Regions from separate parts of the Paenibacillus sp. E194 genome, predicted to be linked through region 3. Evidence: riboswitches for the same ligand, from Rfam matches in the RefSeq annotation. Region 3 holds a riboswitch; each other region holds the start of a gene.
What was found. A riboswitch is a leader RNA that binds a small molecule or an ion and turns the genes downstream of it on or off. The one in region 3 is predicted to bind cyclic di-AMP.

Region 1: it holds a riboswitch for cyclic di-AMP, as region 3 does, so the genes downstream of both, AZ66_RS14425 (3D domain-containing protein) here and AZ66_RS02270 (TrkH family potassium uptake protein) in region 3, are expected to answer to the same signal.
Region 2: it holds a riboswitch for cyclic di-AMP, as region 3 does, so the genes downstream of both, AZ66_RS00175 (C40 family peptidase) here and AZ66_RS02270 (TrkH family potassium uptake protein) in region 3, are expected to answer to the same signal.

What each region holds. Positions count from the first base shown of each region.
Region 1 is NZ_JMDX01000092.1:1,048-11,311, forward strand. It holds gene AZ66_RS14405 (prenylated flavin chaperone LpdD) at 1-287, opposite strand, end outside; gene AZ66_RS14410 (dihydroorotate dehydrogenase) at 332-1,267, opposite strand; gene AZ66_RS14415 (dihydroorotate dehydrogenase electron transfer subunit) at 1,248-1,949, opposite strand; gene AZ66_RS30620 (polysaccharide deacetylase family protein) at 2,344-3,519, shown strand; gene AZ66_RS14425 (3D domain-containing protein) at 3,605-4,315, opposite strand; cyclic di-AMP (ydaO/yuaA leader) riboswitch at 4,325-4,492, opposite strand; gene AZ66_RS14430 (amino acid ABC transporter ATP-binding protein) at 4,739-5,461, opposite strand; gene AZ66_RS14435 (amino acid ABC transporter permease) at 5,454-6,110, opposite strand; gene AZ66_RS14440 (transporter substrate-binding domain-containing protein) at 6,263-7,048, opposite strand; gene AZ66_RS14445 (HAMP domain-containing sensor histidine kinase) at 7,233-9,074, opposite strand; gene AZ66_RS14450 (response regulator) at 9,120-9,638, opposite strand; gene AZ66_RS14455 (sensor histidine kinase) at 9,829-10,264, opposite strand, start outside.
Region 2 is NZ_JMDX01000001.1:37,311-47,574, forward strand. It holds gene AZ66_RS00160 (YwhD family protein) at 105-605, opposite strand; gene AZ66_RS00165 (M1 family metallopeptidase) at 721-2,697, shown strand; gene AZ66_RS00170 (hypothetical protein) at 2,702-3,523, shown strand; cyclic di-AMP (ydaO/yuaA leader) riboswitch at 3,819-3,960, shown strand; gene AZ66_RS00175 (C40 family peptidase) at 3,964-4,443, shown strand; gene AZ66_RS00180 (hypothetical protein) at 4,741-5,253, opposite strand; gene AZ66_RS00185 (response regulator transcription factor) at 5,438-6,043, opposite strand; gene AZ66_RS00190 (sensor histidine kinase) at 6,040-7,221, opposite strand; gene AZ66_RS00195 (ABC transporter permease) at 7,222-7,956, opposite strand; gene AZ66_RS00200 (ABC transporter ATP-binding protein) at 8,026-8,940, opposite strand; gene AZ66_RS00205 (sporulation protein) at 9,225-9,998, opposite strand; gene AZ66_RS31140 (hypothetical protein) at 10,228-10,264, opposite strand, start outside.
Region 3 is NZ_JMDX01000008.1:27,497-37,760, reverse strand. It holds gene AZ66_RS02280 (hypothetical protein) at 1-605, shown strand, start outside; gene AZ66_RS02275 (potassium channel family protein) at 701-1,384, opposite strand; gene AZ66_RS02270 (TrkH family potassium uptake protein) at 1,424-2,782, opposite strand; cyclic di-AMP (ydaO/yuaA leader) riboswitch at 2,841-2,999, opposite strand; gene AZ66_RS02265 (CPBP family intramembrane glutamic endopeptidase) at 3,248-4,948, shown strand; gene AZ66_RS02255 (ABC transporter substrate-binding protein) at 5,124-6,395, opposite strand; gene AZ66_RS02250 (AraC family transcriptional regulator) at 6,534-7,460, opposite strand; gene AZ66_RS33495 (response regulator) at 7,481-7,777, opposite strand; gene AZ66_RS02245 (cache domain-containing sensor histidine kinase) at 7,758-9,512, opposite strand; gene AZ66_RS02240 (amylo-alpha-1,6-glucosidase) at 9,757-10,264, opposite strand, start outside.

The DNA.
Region 1 (10,264 bases), on a different contig from region 3:
ATATGTGCCGAACTTAGATTGTCATAATGTATCCCTGCACATACGGTAACCGTAGTCTGAAGCTGACTCGCCGCTTGCTGAGCCATTGGCTCTGTCAGTACATATTCCTTATGCCCAGGAACTCTATTCGACTGCACAACCCATTCGTGCTCATCCGTACTCGGATCCCTATATGCGGTGGATACCGCCCCAATATGCTCGTCTCCCCCTGTAATGATGAACAGGTAGTCTCGCCCAATTTCGCGATATTGAATGGTTATGTCTGCTCCCGCTCGTTGCTCCTGCATGTATTCAGAGCCCCCTTCATTGAAGTACAACTGTCCAGAAGGCCTTATTTAATAATGCCGCGAATCTCATCCAGACTTTGAATGTTCTCCATTTCCATGAAGCTTAGAAGACCAGCCAGCAACTCTTCGCCAGCACGCAAGTTCATGAAGTTGTAGGTGCCTACTTGAACCACCTCGGCTCCGGCCATAATAAACTCAATAATATCCGAAGCGGAGGCAATGCCGCCCATGCCCATGACGGGGATGGATACATGCTGGGACACCTGATGAACCATGCGCAGCGCAATTGGCTTAATAGCCGGCCCAGACAAGCCCGCGTACGTATTGGAAAAAACACTGCGCCGCTGATAGATATCAATCTTCATTCCCGAGAACGTATTCACTAAAGAGACACAATCCGCTCCCTCATCTTCACACATCACGGCCATTTCTACAATATTCTCAGCATTCGGCGATAGTTTCACAGCAAGCGGCAGCGAAGTGACTTGCCGTACTTCGCGAATAACCTCACGCGCAACGTCTGTTTTCACACCAAAGGCAATGCCGCCTTCCTTCACATTCGGACATGAAATGTTCAACTCAATCATATCTACAGCCCGAACACGTGCTTTGCGCCGCTCTTCTGCATCCTTCGTTATCTTCAAGGCTCCGAGGACGTATTCTTCTATATTACTGCCGCCAAGATTGGCAATTTTCACGGGCTCAATCGTTTCCCAGAATTCCATTTCCTCTTCCAAAAATGCATCGATACCAGGATTCTCAAGCCCAACACTATTCATCATGCCGCCTGGTGTCTCCCACACCCGAGTTCCGTTATTCCCTTGACGTGGATGTAGGGTGAGCCCTTTGCAGGAGATGCCCCCCAGCTTGTTAATATCATATAATTTGGCATATTCTTGCCCAAAGCCAAACGTTCCCGATGCCATCACGATCGGATTGTTGAACGGAATGCCGGCTACATTACAAGCTAAGTTCCGCATGCCATTCCACCTCCTCCGCCAAAAATACAGGCCCATCCGCACATACTTTGCGGTTGCCGTTTTTATTCTTTACTGAGCACACATAACAAGCCCCGATTCCGCAGGCCATACGTTTTTCAAAAGATACATACACCTTCGTATCTAAGCCTTCTGCTAGCAAGGCAACTGCCTTCATCATTCCCAATGGACCACACACCAGCACATTATCATATTTACTAAAGTCCACGTCATCTAGGAGGTTGCCGTTTACGCGGACAACCAACTCATTCGCGTATGGTTCGTATGCTTCCGTTAAATAGGACTGTCCTCGAAAGCCAAGATAGATATCCGGTTTATCCAATTGCTTCGCCGTATATAATAAGGGTGCAATGCCAATACCGCCTCCGATAAGTGCAGTTCGTCCTTCCACTTGCGGGAAGCCATTACCGAATGGCCCTTCTAGCTGGATACGGTCTCCATCACGCAGCTGTGCAATTAAACGCGTACCCTCACCTGCAACCTTGTACAGGAACTGGATGCTATCCTTCGCCAAATTGCAGATGCTAATTGGACGAGACAGAACAGGTGCCGTATTCCAGGCTCGCAGCATATAGAATTGACCCATGCTTGCTTGAAATTGACCCTCCACCGTCATGAGGTAAATGCCTTCAGAGATGCGTTCGTTGGAAAGAATCGTATACACAAGTATGCTCCTTTTTTCACGAGTAAGGACAGTCTGCATCCTTCTCACGTTTATTGAGATGTGCAGATTCCTGCTCGTAAGAAAAACCCCCATTTACAACCTTATGGGTTTTCTGCCTATTTGGCATGTGAGTAAGCTTTTCTCACCTTTACACCTCTACTATGCCTGTTCTGGTTGACATCCCACTGTGACCCATGTCACATTAGCGTATGAATTGTGACAATGGTTTCGCAAATTTTCAGAATATTAGCAAGAAGTTACAAGTGAACATCCTAACAATTATAGTCGATGAGATTATTTCCCTACCGTACTAGGTAAGTGGAAGGGCATATTTCAGCCACCCCAAGGACATAACAAGAATATTGAACTGTTTATGGAATGGGGGAATGGCGCTATGCAACATTGTCGAATCTGCTTATCTGTATTATCCCTTTGCCTGCTCTGTATTACCGGCTGCTTCCATCGCTCGCAGGAAGCAACGCCTCCCATACCCAATCTGCCACCAATCAAGCCAAATCAGTCGGAATCGATCCATTCATCAGCAGACAGTCTGTGGAGACAAGATCGCACTCATCCGGTACCACGTATCTTCAAGGTAGACTCCGTGACTATGCATTCCCCACATGCTAAGGAAAAGCAAGAGAATACAGCTTCATCGGAGCATATTGAGATGCCTAAGTTCACCATAACAGCTGAGCAGGGAGAGCGTGATAATCAGAAAAGTCAGAAGAAAAGACTGGAGTCGCAGCAGGCTGAGCCAGAATCTGGCCAGCAGAAGCAACGTTCTTCCACTTCGACTGAACGCAAGTACATGTGGCAGAAATCAAGCCCGTCGCAATCAGCGGCGCAAGCTTCACAATCATCCCGCTCCAGTATGCATAAGATGAAGAAACAGCATCTCACGATTGCGGAACTGCGGTTGAAGTACCCACATATCTTTAAATTGAATGCGAAGCAGCGTCAAGGAGAACGACAAGTTGCGCTTACCTTCGATGACGCACCGGATAACCGCATTACGCCGCTTGTATTGGATATATTGAAGGAGCACAATATCCGAGCCACTTTCTTTCTCGTTGGCTCTCGTGCCAAGGCATATCCAGGACTCGTCGAGCGGATGGTACGCGAGGGGCATGTGATCGGTAATCATTCGTACAATCATCCATTGTTGACAAAGCTGACGCTACCAGCTTTTGAACACCAGGTGAAGGATACTGAACGCATTATCGAGCAGTCAACCGGATATAAGCCTCGTTACTTCCGTCCGCCATATGGAGAAATCAACGAAGAGCAATTGCGCTGGGCAGGAGATAATGGATACATGGTCGTGAACTGGGATGTAGATACGAACGATTGGCGAGGATTAACCGCTTCACGTATTTTGCAAAATGTGATGCGTGGGGTCCGTCCAGGTTCCATCATTTTGCAGCATGCCAGCGGAAGCACACAAAATGGGTACCTGCATGGTACCGTGAAAGCACTCCCATCAATTATTCAGCAGTTGAGAGATCGGGAATATGAATTCGTCACCTTGCCTGATCTGCTTCAAGATCAGAAGGAAAAGAAGGAATAAGTAAACAAGCCCCGCCATAATGGCGAGGCTTGTTGTTCAATTGCTATTGTAAGTATTTATCTACATCTATTTATAATAGTAGATATTATTTCAACACGTATACTTTAACGTCTTGCACGCCGAATGTGTTGCCTGTCTTCTTGCTTACCGGTACAAATATGTCAACCTTTTTCCCCTTGATTGCACCGCCTGTATCCGTAGCTACAGCAACCATACCGCCTGTCGGCAAGTGTTTGAAATCATATCCCGTAATATACAATTTCGTTCCAAGCGGAATCACTTTTGGATCGACCGCAACTGTGCCTAGTTTCAATGCATTACCCAAAGCATCAACTGCGCCCCATTTGCCGTTTTCACTCGGATGAGCAGTATAGGCTGTTGCGCGCATGCTTATCGTTTTCTTGTATGTCGCTGTACGTCCAGAGGACAATTGAACTACATTTTTAGGAGCAGCTTGTTGCACTGCTGCTTTCTGATTATTCGAAGCCGTTTTGACTGCCTGTCCGTCATTTTTTGCTACACCCAAAGCATTATTGACTGGCATCCCTTCCAATACCGATTTTTGAACAACGGGGCTTGGAAGTTCGATGGAGAGTCCACCATACAGATTTTTCGGATTAATTGTCGGGTTTGCCGACAATACGGATTCAACACTCATGTTGTAATTCTTAGCAATTGAATAGAACGTTTCTCCCTCTTTTACCGTATAAGGCTCAGCCTGTGCCGGCAAAATTTGAAGAATGGACGCAAGTCCAAGTAAAGCTGCAGTAATCGTTAGTGTAATTCTTTTACGCATATGTTCTGTTTTCCTCCTGTGCATTAGCCTGCGGGGTTAGTTGTCGGATTCGGGTCAAGGAGTTCCCCTACGCCATTCCAATTGCGGAATAAGCGATTCACCCCAAGGTGTTCTCAACATATCGAACACCGGTCAATAATCCCCCGTACGGGTGTGTCGTTTCGGCTCGGATTGCATCATATCACAATTTTGTAACCTGTGCGCAGGAATATGATGGTAAGTCTCTGGAACCCGCGCCCCCCAATGGATTGAAGCTTCAAACTTTTTTTATTTCATAACAAATTTGTAATCAGAGATGACATTTTTGTAATCTTTATGTTTCTATCATAGCACATATTTCAGATTTGTAAACGAAAACGCTTACATATTACAACAAGCAATAATAGGCACCCCTTAAGGATGCCTATTCGAACACCTATATATTTACAATACTCTACTTAGAAAATCCTGCGTTCTAGCATGCTTAGGATGGTTAAATAATTGGTCTGGAGAACCTTCCTCCACGATATTGCCGCCATCCATAAATAATATACGATCGCCCACTTCACGTGCGAAGTTCATCTCATGAGTTACGATTACCATCGTCATTCCTTCTGCGGCGAGTGATTTCATGACCTCAAGCACTTCGCCGACCATCTCTGGATCAAGCGCTGATGTCGGCTCATCGAACAGCATCACATGCGGCTGCATAGCAAGCGCTCGCGCAATCGCGATACGCTGCTTCTGTCCACCGGACAGCTGTCTAGGGAATGCCTTGGCCTTATCCGCCAAACCAACCTTGCTAAGCAGCTCCATTGCTAGTTTATTAGCTTCAGCCTCTGGCACATCTTTCACCTTTATTGGAGCAAGGGTAATATTTTGCAGCACGGTCATATGGGGAAATAGGTTGAACGATTGGAATACCATCCCCATTTTTTCACGTGTTTTGTTGATGTTGTGCGACTTGTCTGTGATACACTGATCCTCGAAGCGGATATCCCCTTGTGTCGGAGTTTCCAGCAAATTAATGCAACGCAGGAGAGTACTTTTTCCAGATCCGCTAGGGCCTATGACAACAACCACTTCACCACGGTCAATAGAGACATTTACCCCTTTTAAAATCTCCAATTTATCATACGATTTATGCAAATTTTGAATTTTAATCATGCTCGCTCAACTTCCTTTCCAAACGTGCCACCACTTTCGATAAAGTGAAGGTTAGAATGAGATAGATACACGCCGCTCCAATCAATGGCCCCATCGCTGAATAAATTTTGGCACGTACGATATTCGTTTCAAACATCAAGTCTGCAATCCCGATGGTGCTGACAATTGAAGTCTCCTTAATAATCGTAATAAATTCGTTGCCGATCGCAGGAATGACATTGCGGAACGCTTGTGGAAGTACGATCAAGCGCATCCCCATTGATTTTGACATCCCGAGAGAACGCGCTGCTTCCAATTGACCGTGGTCGATCGATTGTATGCCGGCACGGAAGATTTCAGCCAAATACGCACCACTATTTAAGGATAGAGCAATCGCTCCAGATGTTAGCGCACTGAATTCTACGCCATACTCTGCAAGTCCATAATGAATAATGAATAATTGTACAAGCAGCGGTGTTCCACGGAACACCTCGATATAGGTGACAGCAAACCATTTAAGCGGCTTTATTTTAGACATCCGCATCAAGACAATGGCCACTCCCAATAGTAATCCGAACAGAACGGATATCGCGGATAGCAGCACGGTTATGCCAGCACCGGATACAAATCCTAATTTATACGTCCATAACATGTCGAACCAATCGAACATGACAACCTTCCCCTTCCCTACCTATCACGACTGTTAATCTGTATTTCTTCTATATAAAGAGAAAAAGCTCCTCACTGGTTGAATTCCCACGAGGAGCGAACATATCACATCGAGATCTGTATAGACCGCATATAGATGCAATCCATATGATCTTATTGTTCCGCCAGTTGTACCGCTTGTGTAATGAATTCATCCAGTTTGCCCTGCTGCTTCAAGCGTTCAAGCGTCTTATTCACTTCATCACGCAGTTTCACACTGCCCTTGCGCACTCCGATTACATATCCTTCACTTACTGGCTTCAATTCCACTGGCGCGACAGCGACTTCCTTGCGATTCGCAGCAAATGCCGCTGCCACAGGCTTCTCCACAACGACAGCCTCTAAACGATTCGACTCCAGCGCAAGAACGAGGTCGTTCACCTTATCCAGCATTTCCTTCTTCGCATCAGGGATTTGCTGAACGACATCCTCGAAGGTTGAGCCAAGCTGTACGCCGATTTTCATCCCCTTCAAATCTTCAGGTGACTTATACTTATCCTTGTCTGCTGCACGTACAATTACCCCTGCTTCCGCCAAGTAATAAGGTGTAGAGAACTCCATTGCATTCTCCCGCTCAGGCGTTGGATCTAGTCCCGCGATTGCGATGTCAATCTTGCCTGTCTTCAGTTCCTCAGGCAATGACGACAGTGATGTATCCTTAATCTCTAATTCAGCGCCCAAATCCTTCGCAATTTCCTTCGCTATCTCAATATCGAAACCGACAATTTGATCCTTGCCGTCGATTGTTTTACGGAATTCAAATGGTGGATAGTCAGCACTCGTGCCGAGTACCAGTTTTTTATTCTCTTGAACAGTTGCTAGACGGTCTTCCTTCGCACCGCAACCAACTAATAATGATAGAATGAGTGTGCATGCTGCAACAATTTTTAATGATTTCATTTGCTCCAACCCCGCTCTGTATATGTGTAATATTCCCCGCTCGCTCTTAGTGAGGTAACATCATTATACACGCAGATGCATAGTTATACAACCATTATTTCTTAGGAATTGGTTATTAAAGTAGAATATTAGCGTACAACTCTTCCATTTTATAATACATTGGTCAATTATGGCAACATCCAAACTAGCCTTCTTGCTTCTTGCGGAATAGCGGGAGACTAATTGTGATAACTGTGCGACCTGGCACAGATTCAATAATAAGTTCTCCTTCATGGCGCTCCACGATACTGTAGCAGATGGACAAGCCTAGTCCTGTCCCCTTCTCCTTCGTCGTGACAAAAGGAGTTCCTGCCCTGACTAAAACCTCGGATGGAAAGCCTGGTCCTTCATCTTCAATACATAGAAGAACCCTATCCCCTATCATGCGAGTTCGAATCGTCAACACTTGGTTTTCACTCATCGCTTCAAGTCCGTTCCGAATGAGATTGTGAAGAAGCTGCTTCATCTCTTTCTCATCCATTTCAATAGAAGGAACTGGCGATATGTCCAGGCGGATATCCTGGCAGCGTGCCGATGCTGTTGCTTGCACAAGCGGGTATAATTGTGTAATGATTTCATTCAAGCAATGAGGGCGGAATTGGACGAATTTATGTCTAGCCAAGGTTAAATACTCCGTAATGATCGTGTTCGTCCGCTCAATTTCCTCCATCATCGTACGGAAATAGACATGCTCATCCGCATGCTCCGGCTTATTGCGAAGCAGCTGCAGAAATCCCTTGATTGTCGTTAGCGGATTTCGAATTTCATGACTAAGCGCGGCAGCCATCTCTCCCACAACCTGCAGCGCGCTCATACGCTTCATTTCTTGCTCCATCTGCGCCTTCTGACGCAGCGCCTCACTCATCCGATTCATATCTGAACCGAGCTGGCAAAATTCATTATTGGATTCGATTCTCACTGTCACGTCATAATCCCCACCGGCAATACGATGAGACGCCTCGACTAATTGATGCAGTGGAGTCACGATCAAACGGCGGATCCACCAGTTTATTAGGAAGTAAATCACAACAATAAGTAAACTGATCGTAATTAGGGTTACGACCCATACGTAAAGCAACACGCTGCTAATAACTCCCGCAGGCAGCATAATGATTGCTCTCCAGTTCGTCTCCTCAAGCGGCATTGAGAATATATACATGGAGTTCCCACGATAGTCATCAATGATAACAGACTCGTTAGAGTCATTTACTTTGCGTAATAATGTCGCTGTATCTTCATTAAGATTGGTGTATATATTGTCATAAATCGTTCGTTCTTCATCTGGGTCGTACAATAAATCGCCTTGTAGGGAAGTAAGTAGAATCTTGCTGCTGGGGTGTACACTTAGCTTGTTTGCTAACTGCTTCAAATCGCCAAACCTTATATCAACTCCGGCCACACCGAGCAGTGTGCCTCCTGAGTCGTATACAGGCGTGCTGATGGATATCATCGGTAGGTTTACATAAGGATCAATGTATGGTGCTGTCAAATAGGTTCCATTCTTCTTCACTGAACCATGATAATAGTCGTATCGCGGGTCATCTCGATACTGAGGCAATGTCTCGTCCACATGTTCTTGTTTATAGAAATTACGGAGCAGACCGGATTCATCATGACCAAACCAGGATGTAAATTTCTCCTTCCATTTCGAACCGGTCTGCATGGTGAACCAGTACCCGAATACGAGATCCTTCGGTTGAAAAGCATACCATTCTGTCAATTGATTCACTTCAGCCTTGATGCGCCCAGATGTGTCGAATATGCCCTGAATGACCCTCGCATATGTCTCAACCATTCTCTTGTGGTGACGAATGGCCGCTTCAACATCGTGAGCGGCCATCTTAACTTGATTCAAATAATTGTTCTGCATGCTCGTCTCAATAATCGAACGAACAGCTTCATAAGAAAATGAAAAAATAATGGCCAACGCAGCCACTAGTGTCGTCACTACCCGGGCGCTTAGTTGGCTATGTATCGTTCTAAACATAACATCCTCCGATTGACAATTGTCAAGACAAGATATCGCAGTCCGTTACAGTCTGGATGATATGTACGCGCGCAGTTCTTCTAAGTCGAACGGCTTCGAGAAGAAGCCAATCGCTCCTGCCGCCTTCGCTTCGTTAACCTTGTCTGCATCGCTATAGGCAGACATCATTATGACTTCGGTATCTGGACGCATCGTACGAACCGTATGCAGTACATCGAGGCCATTCATATCCGGTAGGCTCACATCCATGAGCACAATTTTACTTGGACACGCACGCATTGAATTAAGCGCCTGCTCGCCCGTCTCTGCTTCTCTTACTTCCAGTGGCAGTTCATCCAGTGCTTCCTTCAATAGAATCCGGATAGGCATCTGATCTTCCACGACAAGAATGGAGCAATGGCTCGCCACGTCTTCTGCTTCGTCCGTCTGTGCATGCATAAGCGCATTACGATCTACCGCAACCGCAGTTTCTTCTTGTACACATGAACGCTGCTTGATGACAAAGTATAAGTAAATAATAAATGGGACAGACGCGGAAAATATAACGAATAAAAATAGTTCCACTATCCTATCCTCCTTCCGATGAGGACGACAACAATCGAGTTATTACGACAACATCATGGATGATTATGATACATATTATAGTATGTTTTGTCGAAGTAAGATATGCTATTTTCTTAATTTCCCCGAAAAAAGACCTTTGCATGAATTAATCACGCAAAGGCCGTATAAATTCAAATGATATTCGAAGAGATCATAAATCCGTAGATTCCTCTATCGTATCTGCTTCAATCGGCATGTTGACCGGCAAGGTCACAATAACCGTCGTCCCTACCTCAGGCTCACTTTCGATGGACATTTCTCCTCCATGAGCCTTCACCAATTCGTACGTAATCGCCAGTCCGAGCCCTGTACCGCCATGACTTGGATTCACTTGATAGAACTTGTCCATTACTTTGGTCAAGTGTTCTTCGCTTATTCCAATTCCTTGGTCAACAATACGAACAACCACTTTCTCCGCATCCCACGACGTATGAATCGTGATCACCGACTCTTCTGGGGAGAACTTGACCGCATTATCAATCAGATTCAGGAATACTTGCTTCAATCGATTCGGATCCGCATTCAGAATTTGCTCGTTGCCTCTGACGCGTTCCTCCAATCGAATTTGCTTCTTCTCTGCTTTCATT
Region 2 (10,264 bases), on a different contig from region 3:
TACTAGGTATGAGTAGGGACAAAACTCATCTCTATTATAATAGAAGGCCGCTGCACCGATCACGAGATCGGAATAGCGGCCTTCTTTAGATGTAAATGATTATGCTAGGCAAGCTGTGCCTTCACTTCTTCTGGCGTACGCTCCCACCATTCAGCATTGTGCGTCATAAGCAGTTCACGCAGCGCGGCCTTGTCTTCTGTGTTCAGCTCTTCGACGAGCACGCGGCGCTTCATTGCATAGTCCATCCGATTGACGTGGTCTGCGAGCATCTTCCAGCCGCGCTTCGCCTCCGTGTCGATCAGCATTTCACAAGCAGCCAAGCCGCCGTAGAACGCGCCTTCCGCAGAACGATCGACTGCCACCCATACGATCCAGCATTGGCGGCCATTTGGAACGTCCTCTTTATTCGTAGAGAACTTAATTCCACGCTCCACCTTACTCTTTGCGTGCATCGCGCCTAAATCGATGTACGCCGTTCCTTCATCGATAATGACGGGCGACACGTTGTTCAGATCGATACTACCCGAACCGAATCCTTTATGCTTACCGCTGCTCATTACGTTCAATGCCAGCGGCTTCTTAACTTTCTTATCTGAAGATTCCATTTCGTCATGCGCTCCTTCCTTACACGTACTCAAAATCATTTTCATTTTAGCTAATAATCTGCAAAAAGCCAACATATACATGCTGTAGATGCTTGTCAACGGGAGGTAAAAACGTATGACCCGAAGCAATGTATATCGCCGGCTTCTATTCACTGCCTTGTTCCTAGCCGCCTGCAGCTTCCTCCTCGTTCGGTTCTGGCCATCTGGATCCGTTCCGTCCCTTGGACCCGAGGTGAACAAGCAGGCGGTTCAAGAACCCATTACGCAGCAAGCCGTGGAGACTCCCAATGCGGAGGTACTAAGTGAGCGTATTGCCGAATACCATATTGAAGTTAAACTGGATGAGTCTACACATACCCTTATCGGCAAGCAAACCGTAACTTGGACCAATCCCGGGAGATCGACTGTCAATGAACTGTTCTTCCACATGTATCCGAACGCTTTCCGTTCGCCCGACACCACCTTCATGAAGGAGTCTGGCGGAAAATTGCGGGAAGACAAGTTCCCTGCGGATGGATATGGCAGCATGACGCTAAAATCATTATCCACGGTTGACGGTATGTCCCTGATGAACCGGGTGCAGTACATTCAGCCAGATGACGGAAACGCGAAGGATGAGACGCTTCTGAAGCTCCGTCTTACCAAGCCAGTACGAAGTCAGGAGAAAGTTACACTTCGCATGGATTTTGAAGTAAAACTGCCGAAAATATTCGCACGTATGGGATACGCCGATAATTTTGTGATGGCTGGCCAATGGTTCCCTAAGATTGCTGCCTATGAAAAGGCAGGGGTACGCGGCCGGGCATCAGAAGGCTGGGATTTGCACCAATATCACGGTAATTCCGAATTTTACTCCAATTACGGCATTTACAGTGTACGCATTCAAGTACCCGACAATTATATCGTAGGCGCTACAGGCTTTCCAACGAAAACCCCTACGATAGCAAACGGAAAGAAATTCTATCAATTCTATGCGGATGATGTTCATGATTTCGCGTGGGCCGCATCTCCAAACTTTGTCTATTTTGAAGAGCCGTTCTCTTCTAGCCAAGTACCAGGGGTTCGTATCAAGCTATATTTAGACCCGAAGCATAAAGATTTGAAGGAACGTTATTTCTACGCTGCGAAGACGGCGCTGTCCAAGTTCAGCGAATGGTACGGCAAATACCCGTACTCTACTTTGTCCATTATCGTGCCTCCTAAATTAGGCAACGGAGCTGGAGGAATGGAATACCCGACCTTGATTACAGCATTCGGTGCAGAAGATGAGAGTCCGGGTTACGACCTGGAACGTACCGTCGTTCATGAGATTGGACATCAATACTTTTATGGACTTCTCGCCTCAAACGAATTCGAGGAAGCATGGCTCGATGAAGGGTTCACTTCCTATGCAGAAGACAAGCTGATGGAGCAAGAATTCGGAGTACTTCCAAATAACGCAATACAAGCCAGCTACGTCACAGATCCGGCTCCACTGAAGCTGAATGCATGGCGCTACAAAAATCAAAATCATTACGCAGAAAATGTGTACATGCGTGCCAAGCTGGTGCTGCTTGCAATCGAGAAGCAGGTCGGGGAGAAAATGATGAGCCGCATTATGAGAACTTATACGCAGAAGTACCGTTTCAAGTACCCAACTACATCAGACTTTCAGCGAGTTGTTGAGCAGGTAACTAACCGCAAGTGGAATGATTTCTTCCAACAATATGTGTACAACGGCATGATGGCAGACTTCGCCGTGGAGAACATTGATTCACGTACGATTGAATCGAATGGGTCTACCCAATATGAAGCGACTGTCCATATCCGCAAGCTCGGTGCCAATTATCCATCCATTCCGATCGTATTCGGATTCTCGGATGGCACGACGACTCGCAAGGGATGGAATGGAGAGGGAGACCGCATCCAATATACCGTCACCCATAAAGCGCCGCTCAGTTGGGTCATGGTTGATCCTCTATATTCGATTGTCGTTGAGAACAAGCACATCAATAATTATATGCGTGCTCATGTCGACGAACCTGTCCGTACACGAGTTAACTTATCCGTCATCAAGGTAATCGAAGCTGTTACGAACATTTTGGGGTGGTGATAGTGTGAAGGCTTATGTGCGTTCAGGCTGGAATTGGTGCAAAGAGCACATCTATATATGGGTCATTCTATTCTTGTACCAACTGTTATGGGGGTTCTTCCTCTATCGCTTCGTCGATGGAGTGGTAACACCTATCCTGCGCCGTTACCCAGATCCAGCACCTACCGAGATGAGCAGGCAGCTCTTTCTGACCGAAAGCCAGTTCTATCTAATGAAGACGAATGACTATTTTCCTTACTTATGGGCTATCCTCGGATTCGTTGCCGTCCATATGCTGCTTACCCCCTTCATTCACGCGGGTGTATTCCATGCTATGTCACGGCCCAAGCAGCAGGGGCTTGCCTTCTTCCAAGGGATCAAGCTCGCTTGGAAGCCAATGCTTGTCCTCTATCTGCTCGAGACACTGCTCATTATCGCACCAGCTATATGGTTCGTTCCTTATGCGGCCCATGCCTTGTCAACATCGGCTTCTCTGTCTTCCTTACTCGTGGCAGTGGCACCGTTTGTAATCGCTTGGTTCATTGGCGGCTGGCTTGTTCATCAACTATTCTTATTCCTTAACTTCGGCGCTGCCTCAGAAACACCGTTAATTCGATCCGTGACAGCCGGAACTCGTCGCCTGCTTCCCATTCTAGGATTGTCACTTCTCTTTATTGGGATCACCATTGGTGTAGGCATATTGTCCACAACGGCGGCAGCCGTGTTCACCGGGATTACCGCACTCATTATTCAACAGGCACTGCCTGCCATAATGACAATACTTAAAATGTGGGGATTGTCTGCCCGCCACGCTGTCTGGCAGGAAGCAGAGCAACAGATGAAATAATGGGGGTTCTGATTGAGCGCAATTCAGTTACAAAGTTACAAAGTTACAAAGTTACAAAGTTACAAAGGGTTACGATGATATTGAAGCAGCGTAACCTAACAAAATAAATTAAAAAACTTGTCTACCAGCGAAAAAAATGCTGATCTGACAAGTTTTTTTCGTGTCAAGGACAAAAAATATTTGTCAAAGGAATTTCCGTCTGTTACAATAAATCTAGATTTATTACAACTTTGTCATGAAAGCGGCACTAACTCTTGCAAAATTGTTACTATCGCACGCAGCAATACATAATCCAAAAACCAGAATGCCGAGTTTCCGGGCGGACCGGAAAGCGGGGGAACCAGTTTTTACGGGTGAATTGATCTTGTAACACAGGGATCATAGGGGTCCTTCAACCGAACCCTCCAGCTAACCTCGCAGGCACGGAAGGAGCTTTCCCTTTGAAGAAGAAGCTAGTTACAGCGGTGCTCGGACTGAGCGTTCTGTTTACTTCGTTCAGTGCAGGCAGCACATTCGCAGCATCCAAAATGGACAACACGATTGACGGTTTGCTTGGCATTTCGTACAAGTATGGTGGTACAACAACGAAAGGCTTTGACTGCTCCGGATTTACGAAGTACGTGTTCGACAAGTTCGAAATTGATCTTCCTCGCACATCTTCGTCGCAATTTGACGCTGGTGAGAAAGTTAGCAAAGACGAGCTTCGTCCAGGCGACCTGGTCTTCTTTGACACAAGCGGCGGCAACGGTGTATCGCATGTCGGCATTTACGTAGGCGACAACAAATTCGCACACGCTTCGACAAGCAAAGGTACACGCATCGACAGCCTTAGCATGGACTACTACGAGAAGCGCTATGTAGGTGCTCGTCGTGTAATGAACGAGAATGATTTTTCTTCTATCGCTACAGACAATCAATAGTTTGGAAGTTTCCAGCACTCTTATAATGATATGAACGACTACATAACCCGATGAGAAGCGCTCCGCGCCTTTTCGTCGGGTTGTTTCATGTTATCCCATTATCCCCGCGCAACTTCAGCTTCTTTATCCTATGCATATCTGCATGTCAACGATTCGTGCTTTTATCTATCTTTACGAAATATTTCTTTTTCGGTTTCAACCATTCTCATCGCCATTAACGACACAAGGACATGCGCTTGTGCGCATGTCCCGATATCTTGTCTGGAAATTCCCTATTTTCGCATAGACGCTTCTGATTTACTTAACTGACCCATTCAATTCTTGGAATTTCGCCTTAATCTCTTCTGGTGTGAGCCCATCTGCCTCTGCTCGATGCTTTTCTTCCTCGTGCTGAAGCTGAGTCTGACGATCCTCGACATGCTTCCCATTAATGTGATGTTTCTCGTGGAACAGTCGTCCTTTTATGCCTAATTTCTCGTGTAATTCCTGGTGAATTTGCTTGTTGCTTTTGCCTTCTGTCGAAATTCCGTGTTTCTTAGCGAGCAATTGAAGCTTCTTCTCGCGCAGCTGCTTCATTTCTGCACGAAGCTCCTTCATTTGTGCCTGTACTTGTTCTAATTGTTTATCCGTCTCCGTGCTCTGCTGATTCGGCTGTGCAGCCTGAGATGAAGTGACCACTCGTACAGCAGCTTGCTCTTTGCTCTTATCTGCCGTAGCATCTAGCGCAGTTCTGCTTTGCGCTGCCGCAGGTGAAGCCATCAAGAGAAGCATTAGGCACGTCCACGCTGCTACGGTTGAATTGCGTTTCATAGGTTCCACCTCCTTATGTAAGGGATGGCTATAGTATGTTCGTATTTCCTGAAATGAAACTGAAAATAAGCTAAATATTCACTTAGAGAGTATGGAGCACTTACAATTTATATTCTGGATGCTAATTGATCCGACAATTCTTTTCTTCATCAAGTTTCTTCTGCATATATTCCAGCAGCAGTTCTTAATCCAACCAGCCCTTCTCACGAGCAGTTCGAATCGCCTCAATGCGCGTACCCGCTCCTACTTTGCTAATCGCATCCGACATATAGTTGCGTACCGTTCCATAGGATAAGAACAATTTGGCGCTAATATCCTGCATGGACAGTCCGTTCTCAGCAAGCAACAGCACTTCTTTCTCCCTCGGGGACAACGGACAAGGGTCTTCCCATGCAGCCAGCGTCAATTCGGGACTCATCACCCGCTTACCTGCATATACCTGGCGAATGGCGTCTGACAACTCGTCGCTTGGGCTGTCCTTGAGCAAATAACCGCCTACACTCGATGCCATTGCACGCTGGAGATAGCCTGAACGGGCAAAGGTCGTCAGCATAATAATCCGACAGTCCAACCCCTTCTTCTTGATCGCATCCGCAACATCCAGCCCCGTCATAAGCGGCATCTCGATATCCAGTACCGCGATATCCGGCTGAAGTTCCTCGATAAGCGACAGCGCTACGCTGCCATTCTCGGCCTGACCAATCACTTCGATATCATCCTCAAGAGACAACAAGGTGGCGAGTGCACTTCGCAGCATCTGTTGGTCCTCTCCTAATATCACTCGAATCATGATGTACCTTTCCCCTTCCTATCGCGGATTACACGCGGAATGACTAACGATAATGCCGTTCCCTTATGGGCACCAGACTCTATAGCAAGCGTCCCGTCCACAAGCTGAAGCCGCTGTTTCAGTCCGGCCATGCCCGTCCCACTTGATTGCTTAAGCTGGTGCTCATCAATTCCGATGCCATCATCTGCAATCTCCAAACGAACCATTGCCTCTTCCACCTCAACCCGAACCGAACAATGCTTCGCCCGGCTGTGCCTAACGACATTCGTTAAGGTCTCCCGGAAGCACATGGCGAGAATCGTCTCTTGCAATGCTGATAATGGCAATCGGTTCACGATGCTTGGAGCTGTTGATGAAGGGCTAATTCCCTCGCTGCGTTCCTGAAATTCCAGCTCAATTCCCGCAGCGGCGCATAGCTGTCTTCCATGTTCATATTCCTCTGCAAGCTTGACGATCTTCATTTCAGTTACGAGTTGACGCATTTGCTTCAACGCAGCACGCGAGGTTTCCTGAATTTCCCTTGCTTCAGCAATAGCCCGTTCCGGATTCCGTGTAATCAGCTTTTCTGTCACTTCACTCTTAAGCGTGATCAAAGACAACGTATGTCCAAGCGTATCATGTAATTCACGTGCAATGCGCTGGCGCTCTTCCTGCTGAGCCATCCGCTCAAGCTGTGAGGTCGCTGCCTGCAATCGTTCCGCCATCTGCTTGTACTGCCCAGCAGCACGCATGATGAATGGCATGACGAGCACACCGAATAATGGAGGAAGCAGCAGCGTATGCAGGGATGACCATACGGTTACTGTATCCAAGCGCTGAGACAATCCGATTACGATACCTACCGCCATGACGGCAGCTGCTCCTAAAATAATGGAGGTCTTCTGCCTGCTTATCATCTGCGCGATCATGAACACCATATAAGCATACATAGGGTGATAGAAAAGGATGAATGCGAGAATAATTACAGCCTGAACAGCCAACCACGTCAATGCCTGCTTCTCGTGCCGATACTGCAGCCAAAATGCGATCACTAGAAACAGAAGCAGCGTGAACCCCACCAATAGCTTGGTCGGAGTCTCACGCAGCAGGAAAAAGATAGGCACGCATAAGTTGACGAGGGAGATGTAAGGCTCCGCTCCCTCTTTTTCGGGAAATAACCTCTTCTTGACTACGTTCACTTACATCGCTTCCCGTCTGTTAAAGATATAACTCGATATTACCATGAAGATCATGCCACAGCCCAGAAGAATTACCCAATCTAGCAGGGCAGGGCTTCCGCCAGCAAGCATACTCCACGCACCATGTGCATAGCGGTAGGATGGCAGCCATTCTCCAATGACTTGCATCCAACTTGGCAATGTCTTTAGCGGCATCCACAAGCCCCCCATAATAGCAAAACCCATGAGCAAAATGTTTGCGACCGCAATGGAGGCATCCGCGCTCTTCATGGTTCCTAAAATAGAGCCGATCGCCAGGAATGGAATGCTTCCAAGCCACAGCCACAAGCCACATGTCACCCATTGTACAGCAGTTAACTCAATATGATAGGCAAAGTAGGCAGCAGGGAAAATGATTAGAATGACAAGCAAATGAACCAACATATGTGAAACGATCTTAGCGCCAATCCATACCGACGGAGATAGTGGTGTCAGGCGAAGCAGACGTGTCCATCCATCACGACGCTCGTAGGCAAGGCGAATACCGAATTGGCTCATTGCCGTGCCAATTAAGCTGAATGCTGTCATCGACATAAGTGAGAAGGCTCCATAGGTCGTAGATTCAATAGACTTCGATGCGCCATTTAAACTAGCGAATAAGAAATAGAAAGCGATTGGCATGACGAGTGAGAATAACAAGAAGAATGGACTACGCATAATTCGTAAACTTTCTGCTTTGATTTGTGCTTGTAACATCGATCAGTTCCCCCTAATATGTGATGATTAAGGCACCCTCTGCCTCTATCGTTTATTTTCAGGCATCAACTATACGCTTGCTTGAGTACGTGCAGCCTCATGAGATTTTGTTATTGATCGGAAAGCATCCTCTAGCTTAGCGGATTGGATATCAATATCGCTGACCCCCCATCCAGATTGCAGGAGCACGGATAACACTTCGTCTGTATTGCGGACGTGAAGACGAACCCGACCAGAAGCACGTTCGACCTTCACAATTCCCGGAAGCTGCATCAGCGCTTCGTCCTGCTGTTCGACTTGAAGACGGAAGGACACTGTCCGTAGTGCCGTCTGTGCCTTGAGCTCCTGTGAGGTTCCACTGGCCGCTACCGTACCTGCCGCAATGATCGCGATATGATCCGCCACTGTATCTGCTTCCTCCAAGTCATGTGTCGTAAGCACAACCGTCCGTCCATCGTTCGACAAAGCGCGAACCGTATCCCAGAAGCGACCACGCGCTTCCACATCCATGCCGACCGTCGGCTCATCGAGCAGGACAAGCTCTGGATTGCCAGCTAAGCTCTGCGCGAAGGCCAATCTCCGACGCTGCCCACCGGATAACGATGTTGCGCGCCGCTTCGCTTCTCCGTGCAAACCTGATAAGTCAAGCAGTCTGGACAGTGGAAGTGGGTTGCGATAGTAGCTGCGGAACAGATTCAATACCTCCGCAACATTCAAGCCATCAGGAGCTTTCACATCCTGCATGAGCGCCCCTACTCTGTGGCGAAGCTCCCGTGTACCTGCGGGCTGGCCAAGCACCTTAATCTCTCCTGATGTCGGATTTTGCAACCCGAGGATCATGGAAATCGTCGTTGTCTTACCCGCACCGTTCGGGCCGAGCAGCGCGCTAATCTGTCCACGCTCGAAGCGAAGATCGATATGGTTCACGGCGTGGAAACTGCCGAATTGCTTTACAAGGTCGGTACATTCAATTGCGTATGTCATCTATAATCATCCTTTGTCATGAAATTAGGAATTGTATCGCTTATGTTTGTATTGTACGGCAGGCACGCTTGAGCCAGTTAGTGTACGATGTCACCAACTGCATATGACAAATGTCAGAAATCGTATTGCTTCATTTAGAGGTGTGTATATCGCCTCAAATCACAAAAAAATAGCAGCCTGAATCGGCGCACCGATAACAGACTGCTATCTGACTTCTATATTGAGGTGAAATACGCTATCTTCTGTTCCAATGAACATAAATGCAATGTAATACTCTATAAAGTCTAGCAATAACGCGAGATCACCTCTTGCAAATGTTCAGCAACGGCATGTGCCCCTTCATCAAGCTCTTCTCTCGACAATGTCATGTTGACGTAGGTCTCATCGAGATCCAATCCATCAGCAAACCAGCCCTTCAATCCTCTCGTTTTACGATCGACTTGCAGCACAAGTTCCAGATCATCTCCTCTTGGGATAAATGCGACCTCTATTTCATCCAACCGGCTGCGGTAGTTGGACGTAGGCACAAATTCGAACGTCTGGATAAATGGAAGTGGATCTCCAAGCGCGGGCGCATATTCATTCTCCACTTGGCGAAGGCGGAATCCGAGTAGCTTGAGCGCCTCCAGAACAACATCCATCTCCCATGATGTAACTACCTTTAAGTAATCTTCGTCCTTCGGATCAATGGCATTGTCAATGTCCAAGCCAGTCTCCATCCATACTGGTGACTTGCATCGTGAAATCGGAGTTCTCTCCGGCAAGATGAACTGAAAAGGAATTACTTTACGTTCACCAGGACTGAGCACGAATTCATCTGTAAGCAACAACTTATCGATTACTGCATGGTGTGTCGTTGAGGAGTCGCCTGAATCTTTAACATACTGAGCTTTGATAAAAAAGTAAATCTGTCCGATGTGCTGCTCCGTCTTGCCGCCTTGGATGTACACCACACCGGTTGCCTCCTGACCAGGCACAAACTCATCACAATGCAACACCGTGTCGACCTCAGCCGAGCCGATCCCTACCTTTGCCAATATTCTCTTCAAGAATGACATGTACAACTTCCCCCTTCAATGCGATGGTTGACCCCGGTGAGCCAAACACATACACCGCTGCCTACAGCAATGTACGGAAGAAATAGGAAGTAGTTTCACGGATAAGCTATTTACTTTTCCATACAAAAAAGGAGAGGCGATAGAGCGCCCTCCTCTTCTTGCAGTATCTTCATAGCCCCTAGCAGAAGCCACATTTACTGTTCTTGTCCATACCGTGAAGCTCCTCTGATCAGTCTGACTTCACGTTCTCATTCCCATAATGACTG
Region 3 (10,264 bases):
GCACTGTACCTGAATGGGCCAAGTCAATTGACAGCAAGAATATCCTTCAACTGCTGAAGAATCCGGCAAGTGCTCGCAATCTTGCAGTCTCTGATTGGGTGTATGCGGTCATTGCCGCGTTAGTCTCCGCACTGGCCTTTGCCTTGTTCGGCTACACGCTCTTTGGAAGCTTGTTCGCTTCACTAATGGGTCCACTTAGCTTATTAGGCGGTTCAGGTTCTCTGACCCCGCCATTTAGCTTTTTCATTCAATTGTTCATTTATCAGATTATTGGATTGGCCGCACTCTTTATTAGTATTTGGTTCATTAGCCGTTGGAAGGGCAGCAAGCCGCTTGATTTGAAGACGACATTTGTCCAATTGGCTGCTATGCAAATGCCTTTCGGCTTAGGATTTGTGCTCGCATTCCTTCTCGCGATCATTGGTTTCAGTTCATTAGCTGTTGCAGTAGCAGCATTCACTTGGTTCGTATCCGTTATTCTGGTCACGACCGAAGCAATGGAGCAGACAGAAGTTGTACGTCCGAATCGCTTTCTGTTCATCACAGCAAGTATGGGTGCCTACTTCTTCCTGACTTATATCGTATTCAAAATTGTAGTCATGTAGAGCCATTTTACATAAGCAATAAGCCTGCAGTTGTCGCTTATCCATACAAGCGATGACTGCAGGCTTATTTGTGACCTTCTATGGCAAGGGATGCTTTACGATTTTTTATCGTTCCCCTTCAACATAAATGCTTCTTCAAAATCTTCGATTTGCGTATTCGTACCGATCATAACCATAATATCTTTCTCATCAAGCACATCTTCGGCTGATGGTGCAATAATAATGCCTTTCGGCTTATTCAGCGCCACGATGCTGCACCCGAACTTAGCTCTTGGATTCACATCCTTGAGCGCCATTCCTTGCATGCAGCCAGGCACGCTCAGCTCTGCAATGGTATATTCCTTGGACAATTCAATGTAATCCAGCAAGTTCGGTGATACAAGTTGGTGAGCTACGCGAATGCCCATATCCCGCTCTGGGTAAATAACCCTGTCCACACCGATCCGCTCCAGAACACGTCCATGCAATTCGGAAAGTGCTTTGGCGACAACCTTCTTCACGCCAAGTTCCTTCATCTGAATACTAACCAGAATGCTCGTCTGAATATCGTCACCAATGGCTACGATCGCACAATCGAAGTTACGTATGCCGAGTGAGCGCAGCACCTCTTCATCTGATGCGTCCGCTACAACTGCATGGGTTACGAAGCCCATAACATCCCCAATTACTTCCTCATCTTTATCAATGCCTAGCACCTGGTGTCCAAGCTTTACTAGCTCCTTCGCGAGACTCGAACCGAAACGTCCCATCCCGATCACTGCAAACTGCTGCAACTCCATATCCCTGTATACTCCTTCGTCCGTTACAATCTAACTTGCTTATCCTATCGTTATTTTTCCTTCTGGGTGTCGGTATAATTCCCGCTCATTTTTCGGGCCTAACGCATAAGCCAACGTTAATGGACCAAGACGGCCTGCAAACATCGTCAGGCTCAGCAGCACTTTTCCGATATCTGATAAATCCGCCGTCAATCCCATTGATAACCCTACCGTTCCGAAGGCCGATGTTGTATCGAATAATATCATCAGGAAGCTATGATCTTCTGTTGTCGACAATATCATCGATACGATAATGACCAAGAACAATGACAGCAGCGTTAGTGTAACTGCTTTGAAGATACGATCCTTGGCGAGTCGATACCGGTAAATGACGATATCTTCTTTCCCGCGAATCATAGCAAATACGGCTCCGATGAGAATGGCGAACGTCGTCGTCTTAATACCACCACCAGTGGATCCTGGTGATGCCCCGATGAACATCAAAAGAACCATAAAAAATTGCGAGGCTTGGCGCATGGCTCCGATGTCAATCGTATTCGCTCCAGCGGTACGCGGGCTGACCGACTGGAACAGGGATGCCCAGAGCTTCTCCCAGCCATTCAAACTGCCTAACGTGCGTGTATTGGTAAATTCAAATATAAATATAACGACCGTTCCGATTACAATGAGCAATCCCGTCATCGTTAACACGATCTTCGTATGCAGAGACAACTTGCGAGTACGCTTGTATTCCACCAAATCGGACAAGACGATAAATCCAATCCCGCCAAGGATAATAAGCAGCATCGATACCAGGTTAATAATAGGGTCTCCGACATAACTGGTTAAGCTCGAAAACGGCCCACTGACAGAGCCGAACAAATCAAAGCCTGCGTTATTGAAAAAAGAAACAGCATGGAAGATACCGAAATAAATGGCCTTGCCTAGCGGAAGATCAAATGCCCATCGCACGGAGAACAGTACAGCTGCCGTCCCCTCGATACATACCGCAAACAAGATCACTTTACGGATAAGGCGCACGATGCCTTCCATGCTGCCCTGATTAAGCGCTTCCTGTAATATAAGCCTTTCCTTCAGCGATATCTTCTTCTTCAGTGCTAATGCGAACAGCGTTGCCATTGTCATGAATCCAAGCCCACCAATTTGGATAAGCAGCATGATGACCACCTGCCCGAATACGGTAAAATGAGTGCCCGTATCCACCACAATGAGCCCCGTCACACAAGTTGCTGACGTTGACGTGAACAATGCATCGAGGAATGGCAGCGGAATCCCATCCGCATTTGATATCGGAAGCATGAGTAGAAATGCGCCCAATAATACAATTGCTGCAAACCCTACAACCAGAATTCGCGGTGGTGTCAGATTGAATCGAATGGCCTTTTTTGTTCCCTCCACGGGAGTCACCTCTTTTTTCCCCACGAAAAAAAGCACTGGAAATCCAATGCTATCGCTGGTATCCTGACGTACATGCCTACGAGGTTAGCTGTCGGATTCGGGCACGTTCAGGCTGCCCTAATCGCAAGTGGATTCTATGCATCCACAACTGCGATATTCACCCCATTTATCGGGTCCCCCGCTTTCGTTCATTCACGAAACTCGGCTTGTATGCAATTCATAACGAGATTATATACGTTTCCCCTGCAGCATACAAAGTCAAGGAATGAACAAATTAACCAGAATAAGACGAAAAACTTGAATAAATAGCGCTTACAATCCCCTATTTTCTTCAATTGTATTCAAAACACTCATTATCGCTAGGTGTTTCTTCATTTTCTCTGCTGGACTTTACAAAGTTGAAGTGGATAAAATGAACAAATAAGCAACCATACGCTAAATGTGTGATGGAATGGAGGTTCCAACATGTCCTATGTATCCAAGCCGCTTCTTCTTTCTTCTATGGCCGGATTTCTATTATTCCTCATTGTTCAGGTATTCATTCCCTTTCAACAGACAGAAGCCATGATGGAATCAGCAGCCAGCCAATCCCTCTTAACCAAAGAAAAAGCAGCGCAAAAGGCACTCACATTTGTACAGGACTTGAAACAGTTCCATATTTCAATTACGCCTGAAGAAGCTACTGCACCAACCGTCATTTATCGCAGTCAATCAACGGTTTCCGGCTACATGAGCAAGGAGAAGCTGACCGCTTCATTTCAGAAATGGGAACCATCCAGCCCCTATGATACTTTTCAGGTATTATTGAATATGAATCGAGCTGGAAAATCCGGTGTCATGCGCATTGACGTTCACATGACAAGCGGTCGTATTATTGGATTCGAATGGGAGGAGAAGCCTCCTATCACCTCGAACTTAGACGGGGTGACGGGAAACCAGGTGGATATGGCGTCAGCAGAAAATGAGGAGACTGCCTTGGATCCAGTGAACCGTAAGAAGCTTGCTGATACACTTTTGAAACACATGGGATGGAATCCTGCCCAATTAAAACTCATTGATTCATCGTCAGAGCTAGACACGGTTGAGTATAACGTGCCTGAAGCACGACTAGGTGAAGCTGCATTGAATGTGAAGGCCGTCTTCTCCCAAGATCGTATTGTCATGCTGAAGCCCTTCTGGGTTATCCCGAACAGCTACCTAGCTGAAGAACTACATCAAACGAAGACCGCATCGTCCATTTACAATATCGGCTATATGTGGATGACGATCCTACTAAGTGCATGTTCACTGATCGCTTGCATCGTCTACCGTCATGGCCTGAAGTTCGGATCGAAGACATTGTTCGCTCTTACTGCCGTCTCATGCGGAATTTCTCTGCTGCATCTATGGAACGTGCTTCCGGGTCTCTTCGCTCTGGAACTCCGTACCCCTGTGGACGGGGTGAATATGGGGCTGTCCTTTGCCATTCAAGCCGCAATTACAGTAATTCAAGGCGTTATCCTCTACTTCTCTCTCCATGCAGGAAAGCGAGCATGGGAGTTGTCTGCGTACAGAGATGTACTGCCTACATGGAGTGACCGCGCATTTGGCGGCAAGCTCACACAAGCATTATGGATCGGAATCGCGTACACAGGCGTATTGCTCGGCATGCAAACAGTTGTATTTTTCATTTTGGAATCAGGGTTTCATGCGTGGTCATCGACCGATGCCTCACAATCACCGCTCAACCTGCGAATTGCACCACTGTTCCCTCTTCTAGCTTGGGTTGCAGCTATTTCGGAGGAAGGGATATATCGTTTGTTCGGGGTTGGACTGCTGAACCGATTGTTCCGCAACCCATGGTTAGCCGGGATTATCCCTACCCTTGTATGGGCGTTCGGACATGTCACCTATCCAATCTATCCGTACTACTCTCGGCCGGTAGAGCTCCTGTTTATCGGCATGTTCTTCCTGTTCATTATGCTGAAGCATAGCTGGTGGACGGCCATGTTCGCTCACCTTATGCTCGACAACTTCTTAATGTCCCTGTCATTCATGCTTGATGGAACAATAGTCGGTTTCCTAATCGGTCTTGTGTACCTCCTTTCTCCAATTGGGATTGTATATGCGCTTGCGAAGATTCATCGCAACCAAGATCACGCTAGAGCGATCACGACATGGACATAAACATCAACACCGTTGAATGCAATTTAATCCATTTGTTCGTACAGAAATAGAACGAGTACATGAGCATATCTCCATACCCTATCATTTTGAAAAGCCAAGGGCCGTTCATATCGAAGGACGCATGTACGTAATGCGCCTCATCGAAGGAACGGCCCCGTTTATTTCTCATTATTACTTATTTCTTCTCAATAAATTTTTTCGCTTCCTTCACTGCCGTATCTAGCGCTTTCTGTGCATCTTCACCCAGCATGACTGAATCAACTGCAGTAGACAGGTGACGATTCATCTGGTTCCAGTTGCTGTTGAGCAAGAAGGCTGGCGTGTTGTCGGAACGCTCCAGCATGCGATAGAACGGTGCGTACAGCTCGGATGTATCCAGCTTCATTCCTTGCACGACGCTCTTACGAATCGGCAGGTCAGCATCGCTCTTCATCTTAACAGCTTCTTCCGAAATAAAGAACTTCACGAACTCCCATGCCAGATCCTTCTGCTTCGATTGCTTCGCAATCGATACTGCACTTACCGAAATTACGCCTTTCACAGGCTTGCCAGGGAACGCTGGCATTTCAACAGTCCCGAAATCAACCTTCGCTTCCTTAAACCCGTCTAGTGGCCATACACCGCTCTCCCACATTCCGATTTTACCAGCTTTGAAGATGTCGTTACCGCCAAGCTGCGTTTTTCCTCCTACGAGGACTCCGTATCCGTCCTTCACCATATTCCCGAACATTTGAACAGCCGCTACCGTATCCGGCCCGTTCATAATGCCTTCAATCGTCTTGCCGTCTTCGCTGATGAAGCTGCCCCCATTACTCCAGATAAATCCTTGCAGATCATACGGGTCGTTCTCAGCACGGACACCGAATCCATACTGCTTCTTCGATTTATCTGTCAGCTTCGTTGCAATATCCTTGAAGTCATCCCATGTCCAGCCATCTTTCGGATATGGGACTCCCATTGCATCGAACACTTTCTTGTTGTAATACATAGCCCGTGTCGTGAAGCCCGCAGGCATACCATACGTCTTGCCATCTACCTTCACATAATTGAACAAGCCATCATATATATCGTCTAATTTCAGGCTTGCATCTTTCTCCGTAAAAGCATCCAGCGGCTCCAAGTTTGAATGGTATGTTGGGAAATCCCACATCAACATCACATCAGGCGGGTTGCTCGCACCGAACGATGCCGCCAGCTTCTGATCGAAGCCGTCTGCATAAGGTTCAATTTGTACTTTGACACCTTGATGGGATTTTTCGAACGCCTTCGCGATATTTTCTTGAACCTTCAGCTTCTCGCCAGTATCCCATGTTGCAAAACGCAAAACGGTCTGTTTCCCCTTGTCTCCTCCGGAGGAGGAACCTTGTTCTCCAGATCCTCCGCCACAGCCAGCAAGCATAAGTGCAAAGACCGTTAACAGAATAACCAATCTTGACGTTCTCTTCATTTTGCACATTCCCCCCAAATGATTGCATCTCAAGCATACCTTCACTTTAAAGACAATAAAGCGTTTTCAAAACGGCGAATTGTTCCGAATATGGGGTGATTTTGTTCGGTGGAAGGGCGTAATATCGTACGCTCTTCGTCATTTTTGAGCAACATGTTCTCCCTTTTGTCCGCTTCGGTATTGACTCGGTGTCATTCCACAGCAGCGCTTGAACCATTTGCTAACATATTTTCCATCCACCATACCGATCCGCTCCGCGATATCCTGCAGCGTCATCGTAGTATTCAGCAGCAAATCCTGTGCCGTCTTCAGCCGCATACGGTATAAGAAGGAGACAAAATTCTCTCCTGTTACCTTCTTGAATAAAGTACTGAAATGACTTCGACTCAATCCAACTCGATGTGCTACATCACTGACGGACCAAGGCTCACTCACATTCTCTGCTACCAAGAGCACCGATCGCATCACCGTTTCCGGCCATGAATTGACTCGCAGCTCAAATTTACGCTCCAACTCCGCCGCTCGGTGCAGCTCCTGAACCGCCTCCAGCCAGCCGTCCATGCCCTTTAACGGGCCACGACTGCTCCAATGCAGCTGCGGACAAGATGCTTTGCTCTCTTTCAACAGCCGTTCCACCTTCAGGCGAGCTGTAGGACGATAGAAATAGAAACATCGATCTACACCGCAGGGAATATAGGCGCACGGCCCTTCCGTTTCTTGCAGCAGCTTATCGCCAAGATACTTCCAGTACTCCCCTCCACGGTTGGATGACTTGATAGCAGCAGGGAGCGATTGCTCGGAACTGTCGAATATTTTGACCAATATAACCTCATGAGGTTCATTCAACCAAAACCATTGCGTCTCCCAGCGCAGCTTCAGCTCTCCTTGGAAGTTGTTGCGGAAACCGCATAACCAGGCATAGAACGCCGCATTCCACTGTGCATCCTCTTCGTTAGAATCTGCACTACGAACCGCTTGAGGAGGCTCCGAATTCCCCGCCAGCTCTTCCTCGAACTTTTGAAGATAATAAGCCAGTTCCTCATCTTCGAAGGCCGTTTTCAACAAATAGCCGGAAGCTCCAAGCATCATTCCCTTTGTGCATATTCGAAATCTCGATGACAGCTCAGCAGCAAGACCCGAGTATGCGGCGACTTTTCCTTCACTCGCTTGGCGAGTTCAATTCCATCCATCTCCGGCATCACGATATCTGTAATGACAACCTCCGGCTCATGGAGAAGGAATGCTTCCCATGCCTTCTGACCATTTGGGGCATCGGCTACGACTACCATGTTGAATCTGCTCCAATTTACCGTTGCCATCAAGCCTCTGCGAACAATGCTCTCATCATCCGCGATCAGCACTTTAATAGGGTTGTCTGTCATTGGATTCTTCCTCCTTTTTGGGCCAGCGTATCGCAATCGTTGTACCGCTTCCTAACTGGGATTCGATGCTTAATCCATACTCGGAACCAAAGTGCAGCTTGAACTTCTGATCCACATTGTACATCCCGAGACCATGTCTCTGATTGTGGTCTTTCGGAGCTTGCAGCAAGGAGATTCGACGCTCTTCGCTCATCCCTTTGCCATTGTCCGATAAGGTTAAGCGCAGCTCTGACCCAGTATCTACTAGGCGGAGTATTATTGTCCCATACCCATCCTCGAAGGCGTAGAAAAAGATATTCTCAAACAGCGGCTGTAAGCTCATACGCGGGATGACTGCTCCCAGCGCACTTGGAGCAATTTCAGACTCATATATAAATTCACCTTCATAACGAACCTGCTGGATTTGCAGAAAATGATCAATAAGCTCCAGCTCTTTCGATATCGGAACCAGTTCACGCGTCACGTCTAAGTTAGCTTCTAACACGATCGTTAAGTGTGCGATCATTTTCCTTATATCATCATTGCCCTGCAGCCTAGCCTTCCACTGTATGGAGTTCAACGTATTGAACAATAAATGGGGATTGATCTGATAATGAAATGCTCGCAATTCGGCTTCCTTCTTGAGCTGCTCCTTAGCCGCTATTTCCTTCACAAGCTCTTCGATCTGTCCGATCATCTTATTGAAGCTATTCGCAAGCGTCCCCAGCTCATCCTCATCCTGAACTTGGATTCGGGTCTTCAAGCGACCAGCTCCTGCGGAATTCATCGATTCCTTGATCCGCTTAATTCTGCCCGTTACACGAGTGGAGAACAAGTAGGCAAGCAGAAGAGCGAGAAAGCCTGACAAGCCTAAACCAAGTAAGGTATAAGACTTAATAACACTTGATGGCTGATTAAAATATTCATAAGGAAGTCTAGCTTCTATTGTCCAATCATTTATTTTCAAGTTCTGCTTCCACACGATATCATTTTCTTGCGCAGTATAATTGCTCGGGGAGTGATAGATCGTCTGACCACTTGCACTTTGCACCGTCACAATCGACTTCGTATCCTGTTCGAACATACGGAACAGTTCGATCAGCTTATCTGCCTTCATTTCAATAAGGATTTTGCTGTCCTGCAAGGGCCCTGTCTGATTACGGATCGGCACAACCAAGCCAAGCAGCTTCTGATCCGGTGTATCCTTCTCATCGCGATAATGCAGCGGAGGGTAGAATCCTGCCCAATACTCTCCTGCATGATCGGTAGGGATCCGCTTCCACCATGGCTGTTCAAACAGGACATCCACATTCAAGATACTGTCCCCGTAATAATAGCCGGATTTCGTAATAATGAAAATCCCTCGGTCATGCAGCCTTTTAAGCGCTTTCAGGAAATCTTCCATGTTGTTCTTGTCCTGCACCTGCGAATACGTCTTTGGAATCTCTGCATTGATGACGCTCTTATATGGATTAAGCAAATACGAATAAATATAACCAGCAATCATGCTCATCTGATTTAATTCCGTATCCAGCTGATACTGCAGCTGATTAACACTGTTCTGACCGTATTTGCCGAACTGCTCTTGCAGAAGGCGTGAGGATTGTTGATAAGATAGCACGCCCTGGATCATGAGCGGAAGCAGTGATGCTGCCAAGAAGAACAGCACGAGCTTTAAGCGAAGGCTTCGCCTCGGATTGGGCGGCATATTGGCCATCCATTGCTGTAGTCGATGTAAGACACCCGATTGTGTCACATGGGTTAATCCAGTAAGAGTTTCACGTGGCTCTGCGATAGGAATCATCCCCTGTTGCTTATTGGACTAGTCATGATGTGGATGAGCGTTGATGTATCAGAAGTGTATCATAACCAATTTTAATCTGACAATGGAGACGGAAGCACCGATTTGTCCTCATCAAGAAGCGATTAGGCGGGGAGATCTCAAAGAAACAAAACGGCTCCCTTACGCGCTAAGCGACAGGGAGCCTGTTCCACCTCGTCTATTGAGCTGGCTGCATTACATATTCATTCGCTAGAATGAGGAACACACTCGACGTCCACGTAAATGCCCGATCGCGAAGTCCGCACCCTGTCCGTGCATCGAAATTCTCTGCCATGCCGCTGCGAGCAGCCATGCGGCAGAATCGTGTCGCTGCTTCTTGCGCCACTCCCCGCTCCCCACTGCGCTGCAATCCGTCGATCAGCAGCATCATGACTGGAGCCCAGATAGGACCAAGCCAATAGCCGTCCGGTTCATAGAACGGACTGTTCAGGCTTTCTGTGGAGAATCCATTCGGACTGAAGAACCGCTCTTCATCGGCAACTGCCTTCACAAGCGCTTGGCGCACCGATTCTGGAAGACGATCACCTAGCAAGATCGGCATAAACGGAATCAAGCTGTCTCCTTCCGCCGGCTCATGTGTACCTGAACGAACCGCCTTGAACTGGCCGTCATGCCAGAAATGCTCCAGCATGCGTCCGAGCAGGCCATCCGCAGCATTGCGCCAT